Regions from separate parts of the Janthinobacterium sp. HH104 genome, predicted to be linked through region 2. Evidence: predicted binding sites of a transcription regulator. Region 2 holds the regulator's gene; each other region holds the start of a gene.
What was found. Region 2 encodes FNR, which switches genes on or off when oxygen is low (the NO sensors DNR and NnrR bind a similar motif). Its sites were predicted from a motif close to TTGATNNNNATCAA; they were not measured.
Positions count from the first base shown of each region.

Region 1: a site for FNR is predicted at 1,485-1,498, ahead of JAB6_RS24115 (OmpW family protein). Genes of this name have one in related genera too.
Region 3: a site for FNR is predicted at 2,189-2,202, ahead of JAB6_RS19000 (universal stress protein). Genes of this name have one in related genera too.

Region 1 covers NZ_LRIB01000052.1:35,110-39,114, reverse strand. Annotated here, with positions in the region: gene fur (ferric iron uptake transcriptional regulator) at 1-272, opposite strand, end outside; gene JAB6_RS24120 (LysR family transcriptional regulator) at 521-1,417, shown strand; gene JAB6_RS24115 (OmpW family protein) at 1,564-2,181, shown strand; gene JAB6_RS24110 (MetQ/NlpA family ABC transporter substrate-binding protein) at 2,271-3,098, opposite strand; gene JAB6_RS24105 (methionine ABC transporter permease) at 3,130-3,804, opposite strand; gene JAB6_RS24100 (methionine ABC transporter ATP-binding protein) at 3,797-4,005, opposite strand, start outside.
Region 2 covers NZ_LRIB01000033.1:64,630-68,634, forward strand. Annotated here, with positions in the region: gene ccoG (cytochrome c oxidase accessory protein CcoG) at 1-739, shown strand, start outside; gene JAB6_RS12975 (FixH family protein) at 794-1,318, shown strand; gene fnr (fumarate/nitrate reduction transcriptional regulator Fnr) at 1,322-2,080, opposite strand; gene JAB6_RS12985 (response regulator) at 2,320-4,005, shown strand, end outside.
Region 3 covers NZ_LRIB01000041.1:88,088-92,092, forward strand. Annotated here, with positions in the region: gene JAB6_RS18980 (hypothetical protein) at 1-212, shown strand, start outside; gene JAB6_RS18985 (VOC family protein) at 297-716, shown strand; gene JAB6_RS18990 (TraR/DksA family transcriptional regulator) at 827-1,207, shown strand; gene phbB (acetoacetyl-CoA reductase) at 1,371-2,117, opposite strand; gene JAB6_RS19000 (universal stress protein) at 2,286-3,152, shown strand; gene JAB6_RS19005 (hypothetical protein) at 3,173-3,532, opposite strand; gene JAB6_RS19010 (glycine zipper domain-containing protein) at 3,729-4,005, opposite strand, start outside.

The DNA.
Region 1 (4,005 bases), on a different contig from region 2:
ACCAGGTGGTCGTGGTGCTGGCCTTCGTTCAATTCGAAGACGGCGTGGCCCGATTCGAAGTGGCGGCGAAACAGAATGCCAGCTTCGGCAAACTGCATCAGCACGCGGTAGATCGTGGCCAGGCCCACGTCGATTTTTTCGGCCAGCAAGAGTTTGTAGACATCGTCCGCACTCAGGTGCTTGATCGTGCCTTCTTGAAACAGCTGCAGAATCCGCAAGCGGGGGATGGTGACTTTCAATCCCGATTCACGCAGTTCCCTCAATATATCCATGTCTCCCATTCCTTTTTGTAGTCGCCTAGCGAGGTCATTCATTATATCGCAAATGATAATCATTACTATTCTCATTTGTATCGTGCGAACCGGAAATAGTATGCCGTGCGGGCAGGCGGCAATCCAGTGACATCGGCGCAAGTGGAGATTGCGTGGCGGGCAACTTGTGCCGGCAGTTATCATGAAGAATCGGAAAATACCCGTTGAATCGCTACACTGTGCACCAGGGAATAACAATGGAGCACGGCATGGACCGATTTGATGCGATGCGGATCTTTACGCGCATCGTCGAGTTACGCAGTTTCACGCAGGCGGCGCATGACCTCGGCTACCCGAAAGCGACGGTCACGCATGCGATCAAGCAGCTCGAAGCGCGGCTGCGCGTGCGCCTGCTGCAGCGAACCACGCGGCAAGTCACGCCCACGCCCGATGGCGAAGCGTATTACCAGCGCTGCGTGCGCCTGCTGGCGGACCTGGAAGAGACGGAATCCGTGTTCAGTTCGGCGGCGCAGCAGCCGGCCGGCAAACTGCGCATCGACTTGCACGCGACCCTGGCCATGCATTTCGTCATGCCCGTGCTGGACCAGTTCTGCGCCCGCTATCCCTTGATCGAACTGGAAATCGGCATGGGCGACCGCCTCGTCGACCTGGTGCGCGAAGGCGTCGACTGCGTGCTGCGCGTGGGCGAACTGGGCGACTCGTCGATGGTGGCGCGCCGGGTGGCGCTGCTCGAACAAGTGACATGCGCCAGTCCCGCCTACCTGGCCGCGCACGGCACGCCGGAAAATCTGGCGCAACTGGCGGGCCACCGCGCCGTCAATTTCTTTTCCGCCCAAACGGGCAAGGTCTGGCCCTTCGATTTCAAGGTGGATGGGCAGCGGCACAGCGTGGCCTTGCCGGGCACGGTGTCCGTCAACAATGCGGACGCGTACCACGCCTGCTGCCGCGCGGGCATGGGCCTGATCCAGGCGCCCCGGTATCACCTTGAATCGGCGCTAGCTGCGGGCGAGCTGGTGGAAGTGCTGCGGGACTTGCGTCCCGACCCGCTGCCCGTGTCCGTGCTGTATCCCCATCACCGGCAATTGTCGCCACGCGTACGCGCGTTTGCCGAGTGGGTCGCCAGCGTGTTTGCCGAGGCGAATTGACGCGCTGCGGCATTTTCTTGACCTGGGTAAAGGAAAAAATCCCTCTAGTGATGCCATCTAGCACTATTTGATGTGGATCAAAGTTTTTGTTGCACTGCAATCTTAGACTTCGCAGCGTTACTTAACGACAAAAAGAGGGAACTAGAATGAAAAAGTCCGCAACTGCAGCAGCAATCGTCCTGGCCGCCATCGGCGCATTCGCCAGCAACGCAATGGCACAGGAAGGCCCATGGCTGGTCCGTGCGCGCGCCGTGCACCTCGATCCGGCCGATAAATCTGCTCCTGTTGGTGGCGTCGGCGCATCCGACCGTTTGACGGTCAGCAGCAAGACGATTCCTGAAATCGATATTTCGTACTTCTTCACCCCGAATATCGCTGCCGAGCTGATCCTGACTTACCCGCAAAAGCATGACGTCAAGCTCGATGGCAACAATATCGGTACCTTCAAGCATTTGCCGCCGACCCTGTCGCTGCAATACCACTTCATGCCTGAAAAACAGTTCAGCCCTTACGTGGGTGCCGGCATCAACTACACGAATATCTCCGACGTGAAATTGCTGAACGGCGCCGGCCGCCTGGAGCACGACAGCTGGGGCTACTCGCTGCAAGCCGGTGTCGACTACAAACTGGATAAAAACTGGTCCCTGAACTTCGATATCAAGAAAGTGCAGATCCGCAGCGACGTCTTCATCGGTGGCGCCAAGGCCAGCGAAGTCAAGGTCGATCCTCTCCTGATCGGTGTCGGTGTCGGCTACCGCTTCTAAGCAGTGACCGGCTGCGCCCATGCGGCGCGGACAATAAAAAAGACGGCCAGGTGTGAACCTGGCCGTCTTTTTGCATGGCATGTGCCGCTTTATTTTTTCAGCGTTTTTTCCAGCGCCAGCTGGTAGTCCGTCTTTTCGTAGCCGGCCAAATACTTGTTCGTCGCGTCGAGGAAGGCGCGCGAGCGGTAGGCCGCTTCCAGGTCCTTGACCCATGGCTTGGCCTTGTCGGCCGTGCGGATGGCAACCAGGTTGATGTAGCTGTCCGAGATCTTTTCCACGGCGAGGGCCGACGTCAGCTTCATGCCGGCGGCCAGGGCGAAGTTACCGTTGACGAAAGCGTAGTCGGCGTCCGCCAGCGAGCGTGGCAGCTGCGCCGCTTCCAGCGGCACCAGTTTCAGCTTCTTCGGATTTTCCAGCACGTCGCGTTCGGACGCGCGCAGCGGGTCGACGTTCGGTTTCAGTTTGATCCAGCCCATCTTGGCCAGCATCACCAGCGCGCGCGCCTGGTTGGTCGGGTCGTTCGGCATGGTGATGGTGGCGCCGTTCTTCACGTCGGCCAGCGTTTTCTGCTTGCCGCCGTACAAGCCGATCGGCATGGTCGGCACGGTGATCAAGGGGCTCAATGGCAGCTTGTTATCGGTGGCGAACTTGGTCAGATACACGATGTGCTGGAACACGTTGGCGTCGAGCGAACCTTCGGCCAGCGCGTAGTTCGGCTGCACGTAGTCGTTGAATTCCACGATCTTGACCTTGTAGCCCTGTTTTTCCAGGATAGGCTTGATGCCCAGCTTCAGCTGGTCCGAATACGGGCCGGAGCTGGTGCCGATGACGAGTTCTTTCGGGTCCTTGGCGTGGGCGGCGGTGGTGAAGGCCAGGCTGGTGGCTGCGACGAGCAGGGTACGGCGAATGTGGTTCATGCTTTTCCTTGTACTGAAATACTGAAATGAGTTAACGTTTGTCGAGGCGCTTGGCGATGCGCGTGCCGGCGAACTGGATGGTTTGCACCAGCACGATCAGGATGGCCACGGTGGCGACCATGATGTCCGTCTCGAAGCGGTAGTAGCCGTAGCGGATGGCCAGGTCGCCGATGCCGCCGCCGCCCACCACGCCGGCCACGGCCGAATACGACAGGAAGCTGATCGACAGCACGGTCAGCGCCAGCACGAGGCCGGAACGCGCTTCGACCAGCAGTACGCGGAAGATGATCTGCATTTCCGACGCGCCCATGGCGTGCGCCGCTTCGATCACGCCGCGCGGCACTTCGCGCAGGTTCTGTTCCACCAGGCGCGCCAGGTAGGGGATGGCGGCAAACGACAGCGGCACGGCAGCTGCCAGCGGGCCGATCGAGGTGCCCGCGATGATGCGTGTAAACGGCGTCAGGGCGACCAGCAGAATGATGAACGGGAAGCTGCGCACGGTATTCACCAGCCAGCCGAGGATCATCGACAGCGGACGGTTTTCCAGCGACTGGCCTTCCGACACGAGGAACAGCAAGATGCCCAGCGGGCCGCCGACCAGGATGGCGGCCGTGAGGCCAATGCCCAGCATGGTCATGGTCTGGCCCAGCGCCACCCAGATTTCCGGCAGCAGGTTGATGACGTTATTGATCGATTCTTCAAACATGTGTTGCATCCTTCCATGCGGTGGCTTCAAACGCCTCGGTGCCGTAATAAGCGAGCTCGCGTCCCAGCGCCGTCTTGCGCGGGGTGGCCGTGTCGCTCAGATCGAATTGTTCGGCGATGGCGCCTTTTTCCACGACGGCGACGCGGTTGCAGATGGCGCCCAGCACCGACAGCTCATGGCTGACGATGACGATGGTCACGC
Region 2 (4,005 bases):
CTTCCAGAGCGCCATGTTCGACCAGGACACCCTGATCATCACCTACGATGCCAAGCGCGGCGAACCACGCGGCGCCATGAGCAAGAAGGCCGGCAACAACGACAAGCTGGGCGATTGCATCGACTGCACCCTGTGCGTGCAGGTGTGTCCGACCGGCATCGATATCCGCAACGGCCTGCAGTATGAATGCATCGGCTGCGCCGCCTGCGTCGATGCCTGCAACAGCGTGATGGACAAGGTCGAGCGGCCGCGTGGCCTGATACGCTACAGCACCGACCATGCGATGGAAAACAACTTCAATTCGAAGCAGATACGCCAGCGCGCCATGCGCCCGCGCGTCCTGATCTACACTTCCATCCTGGCCCTGATCATCATCGCCGTATGTACCTCGCTGGCCCTGCGCACGCCCCTGAAAATGGACGTGATCCGCGACCGCGGTTCGATGGGACGCGAAGTGGAAGACGGCATGATCGAAAACGTCTACCGCCTGCAGATCATGAACACGTCCGAGCAAAGCCAGCATTTTAAAATCAGCGCTTCCGGCTTGCCGGGCCTGACCTTGCTGACGCGCGAAGAAGTGACCTTGCAGCCGACGGAAACGCTGGGCTGGCCGATCCGCCTGCGCGTGCCGCACGGCGTGGGCGAGAAGGGCTCGAACAAGATTGCGATCGAATTGCAATCGCTGGACGACCCGTCGCTGCATGTGCGTGAAAGCGCGGTCTTCATCGTGCCGCGTTAATGCAGGAAGGCCGGTCCCCGCATGGGGGCTGGCCGTTTACACAGGAGAAATACCATGTCCGACAGTCTGAAACTGCAGCCTCCCGTTGCACCGTGGTACAAGCACCGCTGGCCATGGCTGCTGATGATCGGTCCCGGCCTGTCCGTGGTCGTCGGCAGCTTCATGGGCTATATCGCGTTTACGCAGCCCGACGCGCTGGTGGTGGGCGATTATTACAAGCAGGGCAAGGCGATCAACCAGGATTTGAAGCGCGACACGATCGCCAGCGACCTGGCGATGGATACGAGCCTGGCGTACGACGTGGCGTCAGCGCGCCTGACCGGTTCCGTGCACAGCTTCGGCAAGGCCTATCAGGGGCCGTTGCAGCTGCACCTGGCGCATGCGACTTTGCCGGAAAAGGATATCAAGCTGCTGGTGCAGCCCGATGCGGCCGGCAATTTCTCGGTCGCGCTGCCGATGCTCGAGCGCAGCCGCTGGCAGGTGCTGGTGGAAAACGACAAGCGCGAGTGGCGCCTGTCCGGCATCTGGACCTGGCCCGTGCAGCGCAGCATCGCGCTGCATGCGGACGAAGAGTTATAAGCCTTACTTGCAGACGTCGGTACCGGCCGTAATGGCTTTCAGCTTGGCTGGTTGCAGGATCTCGATCTCGCGGTTCGAGACGCGCAGCCAGCCTTCCTTCTTGAATTTCGACAATAAACGGCTGACGCTCTCGATGGTCAGGCCCAGGTAGTTGCCGATTTCCTCGCGCGACATGCGCAGCTGGAATTTGCTGCTCGAATAGCCGCGCGCTTCGTAGCGCGACGCCAGGTTGACGATGAAGGCGGCAAAACGCTGCGTCGCCTGCATATTGCCCAGCAACAGCATCACGCTTTGCTCGCGCGTGATTTCCTGGCTCATCATGCGGTGGAAATGCCGCAGCAGGGTCGGCATATTGCCCAGCAATTGTTCCAGGCTGGAAAACGGGATTTCACACACTTCGCTGTCTTCCAGCGCCACCGCATTACAGTGGTGGCGGTCGGCGCTGATGGCGTCCATGCCCAGCAGTTCGCCGGCCATCTGGAAACCCGTCACCTGCTCCTCGCCGCCCGGATTGATCTGGTACGTCTTGAAGTGCCCCAGCCGGATCGCGTACAGGTTCTGGAACGAGTCGCCGATGCGGAACAGCGAGGCGCCGCGCACGATCTTGCGGCGGCGGCCGATGATCTGGTCCAGCCTGTCCATGTCGCCCATATCGAGGCCCATCGGCAGGCACAATTGATGCATGCTGCAGGTCGAGCATCGCGCACGCAACGCTTCCACGGTCACTGTGGGCAAGGTTGGAGTGAGTAGCGCTTCAGTCATGTCGGTACCTTTTAGAAAATGCAACAACAAGTTTACTGCATACAGGGTTGCCGTGTGCCAATTTCACCGCAATTTCGGCGAATAAACGACGTTCCGACTTTAATTATATGGCAACATCGTCAAAAGCCCATGCGGGGAGGGCCATTTGCGCGGCGCCGCTTGCCAACTTGATGTATTGATAGGAAAATTCCTAACAGCATTATCTGCCGCCTGTGCCGCCCGGTACTGAAAAGGAAATCATGAAGCCTCTCGGCATCAAAGCAAAAGTCGCGCTGGCCACCAGCCTGACCTCGATCGCCATGATCGCGCTGGTCACCATGATCCAGGTGCAGCATATGCGCGACGACTTCACGCGAGTACTGCTGAGCCAGCAGTCGTCCCTGATCAGCCGCACCGCTGCCGAGCTCGACGACAAGCTGGGCATGCTGCTGCAGATCGTCACCCTGACGGCCAGGCAGCAGCCGCCGGAATTGATGGCCCAGCCGGCCCAATTGCGCGAATACTATTCGCGCCGCTCGATGCTGGTGCTGTTCGACGACGTGCTGGTGCTCGATGCACATGGCGCCGTCGTGGCCGACATGCCGGAAGTGGCGGGGCGCGCCGGCATCAACGTTGCCGAGCGCGAGTATTTCCAGACCGTGCTGCGCACGCGCCAGCCCATGATCACCGAGCCGATGCTCGGCAAGTCGAGCGGCATGCCCATCGTGCAGATGGTGGCGCCCGTGCTGGCCGCCGATGGCCAGGTGGCCGGCGTGGTGATCGGCGTGCTGCGCCTGTACAAGGACAACCTGCTGGGGCGTCTGCGCTCGGAAAAGATCGGCAAGAGCGGCTATTACTTCATCCTCACGCGCGGCGCCGTGCCGCGCTACGTGCTGCATCCCGATACCAGCCGCTTGCTGCAGCCGCGCCAGCCGAACGCCAACCTGACGACGACCCAGCTGCTGAAGGAAGATGGCGAAGGCAGCATGGTCAGCACGAACAGCCGCGGCATCACGGCCGTCAACAGCTTCAAGCGTTTGAAATCGGTGAACTGGCTGCTGGCTACCTCGCTGCCCGTCGCGGACGCCTTCGAACCGTTCGATGGCGTGCTGTACCGGCTGGTGCTGTGGAGCATCCTCGCTTCGCTGCTAGCCGCATTTGTTCTGGGCTGGGTCACCGTGCGCCTGCTGTCGCCGCTGGTGCGCCTGCGCGACACCCTGCTGGCCCTGCGTACCAGCGGCAGCCGTTTCACCCCCGTGCCGGTGCAGCAGCGCGACGAGATCGGCGAACTGACGGAGGCGTTCAACGGCCTGATGAGCGAGCGCGACCGCCTGCAGCAGGAACTCGAATCGCGCGCGGCGGAACTGGAGCAGGAACGCGACCGGGCCGAGGCCGCCAACCGCGCGAAGAGCGATTTCGTGGCCAACATGAGCCATGAAATCCGCACGCCCCTCAATGCCGTGCTGGGCATGGTGTATTTGCTGGGCAATACCAAGCTCGATACGGAACAGCGCAAGTATCTGACCATGGTGCGCGTGGCGGGCCAGTCGCTGCTGGGCATCCTCAACGACGTGCTCGATTATTCGAAGATCGAGGCGCGCCGCATGGAACTGTCGCCCGTCGAATTCGACCTCGACGAAGTCATGAATACCCTGGCCACGACGATGACGATGAATGCGGGCGAAAAGGAGCTGGAACTGGCCATCGCCGTCGAGCCCGACGTGCCGCGGCGCCTCGTGGGCGACGCCCAGCGCCTGCAGCAAATCCTCGTCAACCTGGCCGGCAACGCCATCAAGTTCACGGAGAACGGCGAAGTGGTGGTGGCCGTCAGCCTGGCCGAGAGCAGGAGCGAGAGCGGCCGCGCCTGGCTGCGCTTCGAAGTGCGCGACACGGGCATCGGCATGACGGAACTGCAGCAACAGCAGCTGTTTGCCGCGTTTTCGCAG
Region 3 (4,005 bases), on a different contig from region 2:
TGGCAGGGCTGGAGACGGCGCAGCGCCAGCTCAGCGGCCTGCTCGACACGGTACGCCTGCGCATCGCCCGCAACGACGACGTGCGGCACTGGATCAGCCTGGCGACGAGCTTGTTGCACCTGGGCAGCGCCGTGCTCGCCGGCAATCCCGAGCGCATCCTCAGCACCTTGGGCAAGGTGCGTGAGCGGCTGCAAGAGATGGCCCCGGAGTGATTGAAATCGGCCGGCGAGCGCCTATACTGGGACCTCCCCCGCGTGGCAATCGTGCCTGCGGGACGATGACCAGAGGAGACCAAGATGCGTATCGAACCGTATTTGCAATTCAATGGAAACTGCGCGCAAGCGCTCGAATACTACCGCCAGCACCTGCATGGCACGGACCTGTGCCTGATGCCATTCCGGGGCACGCCGGGCCAGGAGCAAGTCAAGGAAGACTGGTATGACAAGATCATGCACGGCTCCGTGCAGCTGGGTCCCACCATGCTGATGGGTTCGGACGGCGGCTGTACCGAGGATGGCGCCAAGGGCATGCACGGCAGCTCGATCTGCCTGACCGTCGATACGCCGGAAGAGGCGGAACGGGCCTTCGACGCGCTGGCGCGTGACGGCACCATCCAGATGCCCATGGAAGAAACGTTCTGGGCCAAGCGCTTCGGCATGCTGAAAGACCAGTTCGGCGTCGCCTGGATGGTCAACTGCCTGAAAGAGCCAGCATAGAACGGCCGCTGCCAGCCTGCGCCGCATCAAACGCGGCGCGGGTGGTAGCGCAAGCAGAGCCGCCAATCTTGGACTACCATGATGGAAGTAACCTCTACCGGGTGATGGCCATGAATGGATTGCCGCAAGACCAGTTGCAGCGCCTGCAGGGCGTGCTGGAGCAACGCAAGCTGGCGTTGCTGGAACAGATCGAGAACGAAGCGGCCGAAGCGGACGCGCGCGCCTCCTTGCTCAATGAAATCGAAGCCTCGCCGGCAGACAACGCCAGCGTGCGCACCTTGAACGCCCTCGTCAGCGAAGCGGCCGAACACAACCTGGCGCAGCTGGCCATCATCAAGCACGCGCTGGCCAAGTTTGCCGATGGCAGCTACGGCCTGTGCGACAACTGCAGCGAAGCCATCGGCCTGTCGCGCCTGAACGCCCGCCCCGAAGCACGGCTGTGCATCGATTGCCAGACGCGGCTGGAAAAAGCCCGGCGCCCGGTACCATAACGGCTGCATGACTGCGCAACAACAAAGGGCAAGGCATCGCTGCCCTGCCCCGTGTTTTCCAGGGTGACTGCCATTGCCTGCCGTCCGCCGCCAGCGTCTGTGCGCCGGCTGGGTGGACGGGTCTCCTCTACTGCCATTGCCTCTGTGCAAGCTGTACGCTTGCTTAACTCATGTGCTGTCCGCCATTGATGGCGATGTTCGCGCCCGTCACAAACGCGGCCTCGTCGGACGCCAGGTAAGCGACCAGCGCCGCCACCTCGTCCGGCTCGCCCAGGCGGCCCAGGGGAATTTGCGGCAGGATCTTCGTTTCCATGATATCGGCGGGCACGGCCGTCACCATCTGCGTGCGCAGGTAGCCGGGCGAGACCGTGTTGACGGTGATGCCGTGGCGCGCCACTTCCAGCGCCAGCGCCTTGCTGAAGCCATGCACGCCCGCCTTCGCGGCCGCGTAGTTGCACTGGCCAAACGCGCCCTTCTGGCCGTTGACGGACGAGATATTGATGATGCGGCCCCATTTATGTTCGAGCATCGGTTCGAGCACCTGCTTGCTCATGTTGAACAGGCTGTCGAGATTGGTACGCATGACCTCGGACCAGTGCGGCAATTCCATCTTGCGCATGCTCTGGTCGCGCGTGATGCCGGCGTTGTTGACGAGCACGTCGATACGGCCGAACTGCGCCAGCACGCTGGCCACGGCCTCGCTGCAGGCAGCGAAATCCGTCACGTCGATGGCCAGCGGATGGAAATAATACTGCTGCGCCTGCTGCTCGTCGAGCCAGCTTGCCACCCGCGCATTGTCCGGCGTATGCGCGGCCACGACGGCAAAGCCCGCCCCATGCAGGCGGCGGCACAAGGCCGTCCCCAGGCCGCCCATGCCGCCCGTGACCAGCGCTACCTTTTGTTCCTTCATGACTGTCTCTCCCCGCTTGTTATGGTTGTTCTGCGTGGCATCAAGTGTAGGAGCAGTTTTTATTGCCAGCCTTGCGCCAGATCAAGTGCTCAGCCTGATGCAGCCGTGCGCGGCCGGCACCCCGGACTGTGCCAGAATGGCCGCTACTGCACAGCGAGAGGACAAGCCATGACGTACAAGACCGTATTGCTCCACATCGACGACAGCGCCGGGCGCGCCGCCCGCATCGAAGCGGCGGCCAGCATCGCCCAGGCTTGCGGCGGCCACCTGACGGGCGTGGCGCTGACGGGCGTGTCGCGCCTGCTGTACCAGAACCAGCCCGACCTCGATGCCGACCCGAACCTGAGCTTGCACCTGAACTTCCTGCGCGACCGGGCCACGCGCGCCCTCGACGGTTTCGAGGCGCAGGTGCGCGCGGCCGGCGTCGCTTCGTTCGAACAGCGCGTGCTCGACGACGAGGCGGCTGGCGGCATCAGCCTGCTGGCCCGCTACGCGGACCTGGTCGTCATCAGCCAATACAATGCCAAGGATAAATCACCGTCCGTGATGCGCGACTTTCCCGCCTATGTGCTGCTGCATTCGGGCCGTCCCGTGCTGATCGTGCCGTATGCGCCGCCGCTGCCCCTGCTGGCGCCGCCTGCGGCCGCGCGCAATGTACTCATTTCCTGGAACGCCAGCAAGGAAGCGAGCCGCGCCGTGAGCGCCGCCCTGCCCCTGCTGCAGCGCGCCGGCCAAGTCCACGTGGCCATCTTCGACGCACAGGTGCATGCCGCCGAGCACGGCGAACAGCCGGGCGCGGAACTGACGCAATACCTGGCGCGCCACGGCGTGGAAGCGCGGCTGCATTTGCTCGATGGCGGTGGCGTGCGGCGCGGCGATATCGGCGAAGCGCTGCTGTCGCAGGCGGCCGACCTGTCGGCCGACTTGCTGGTAATGGGGGCGTATGGCCATTCGCGCCTGCGCGAAACCATCCTCGGTGGCGTCACGCGCACAATTCTGCAAAGCATGACGATCCCCGTGCTGATGGCGCACTAGGGTGTATTGAAAGCGGCGGGCTAGCCGCCCTGCCAGGGCTGGCTGCGGATCTTTGCCACCTGGCGCTGCGCCAGCCACTGCCACAGCTGCAGCGCGTCGTCCTGCGGCAGGGCCGACATGTGGCGCGGACTGGCCAGGGCGATTTCGCAATCGCGGTCCGACCATTCCTCGAAAGTGACTTCGCCTCCGCTAGCGACCTCGACCTGATACATCAAGCCATCGTCGTAACCAAAACGCAACAGGACGGCGGCCGGGCTGCCATCCTGCGCCACGGCTCCGCCGCGGTAGACCTCGGCCAGCGCATCGGCCAGCTGTGCCGGCGAGGGCGCGCAGATGTCGCGCCCATCGGCCCGTGTCAGAATGAACCATGCCTGTGTCATGACGCGACCTCCTATTCATACCCGTTAGCATGCGAGGCAAGTACTACAGGCAGTCACCTTGGTCCAGTGTCACTTCGGGCGCGCGGAAACTATCCCTGTCGGCATTGTTTACCAATAATTACGAATACTAACAAGGATCATACCTAAATTTCATGCAGCGCGGAATTTATGCATATTCCGCGGCTGGCGCGCCGATTCACGCCACCAGCACGGGTATGCTGAGCGGATCGAAATCCAGCCAGTCGCCATTGGCGATCGTGCCTTCCGCTTCCTCGATGTGCTCGGCGCCGAGACGGTGCAAGGTCTCGAGCGCCCGTTCGCGCTCGTCGGGGCCACCGAGCGCGACGGCGATCAGCATGCCCGGATGGCGGGGCTGGCGGCGGTTTTCGCCATTACCCTCGCCATTTGCTTCGGGTTCGCCCGCGTCTTTCATTTTATTGAAACTGTAGAGCGAACCCACATGGGCGCCCACG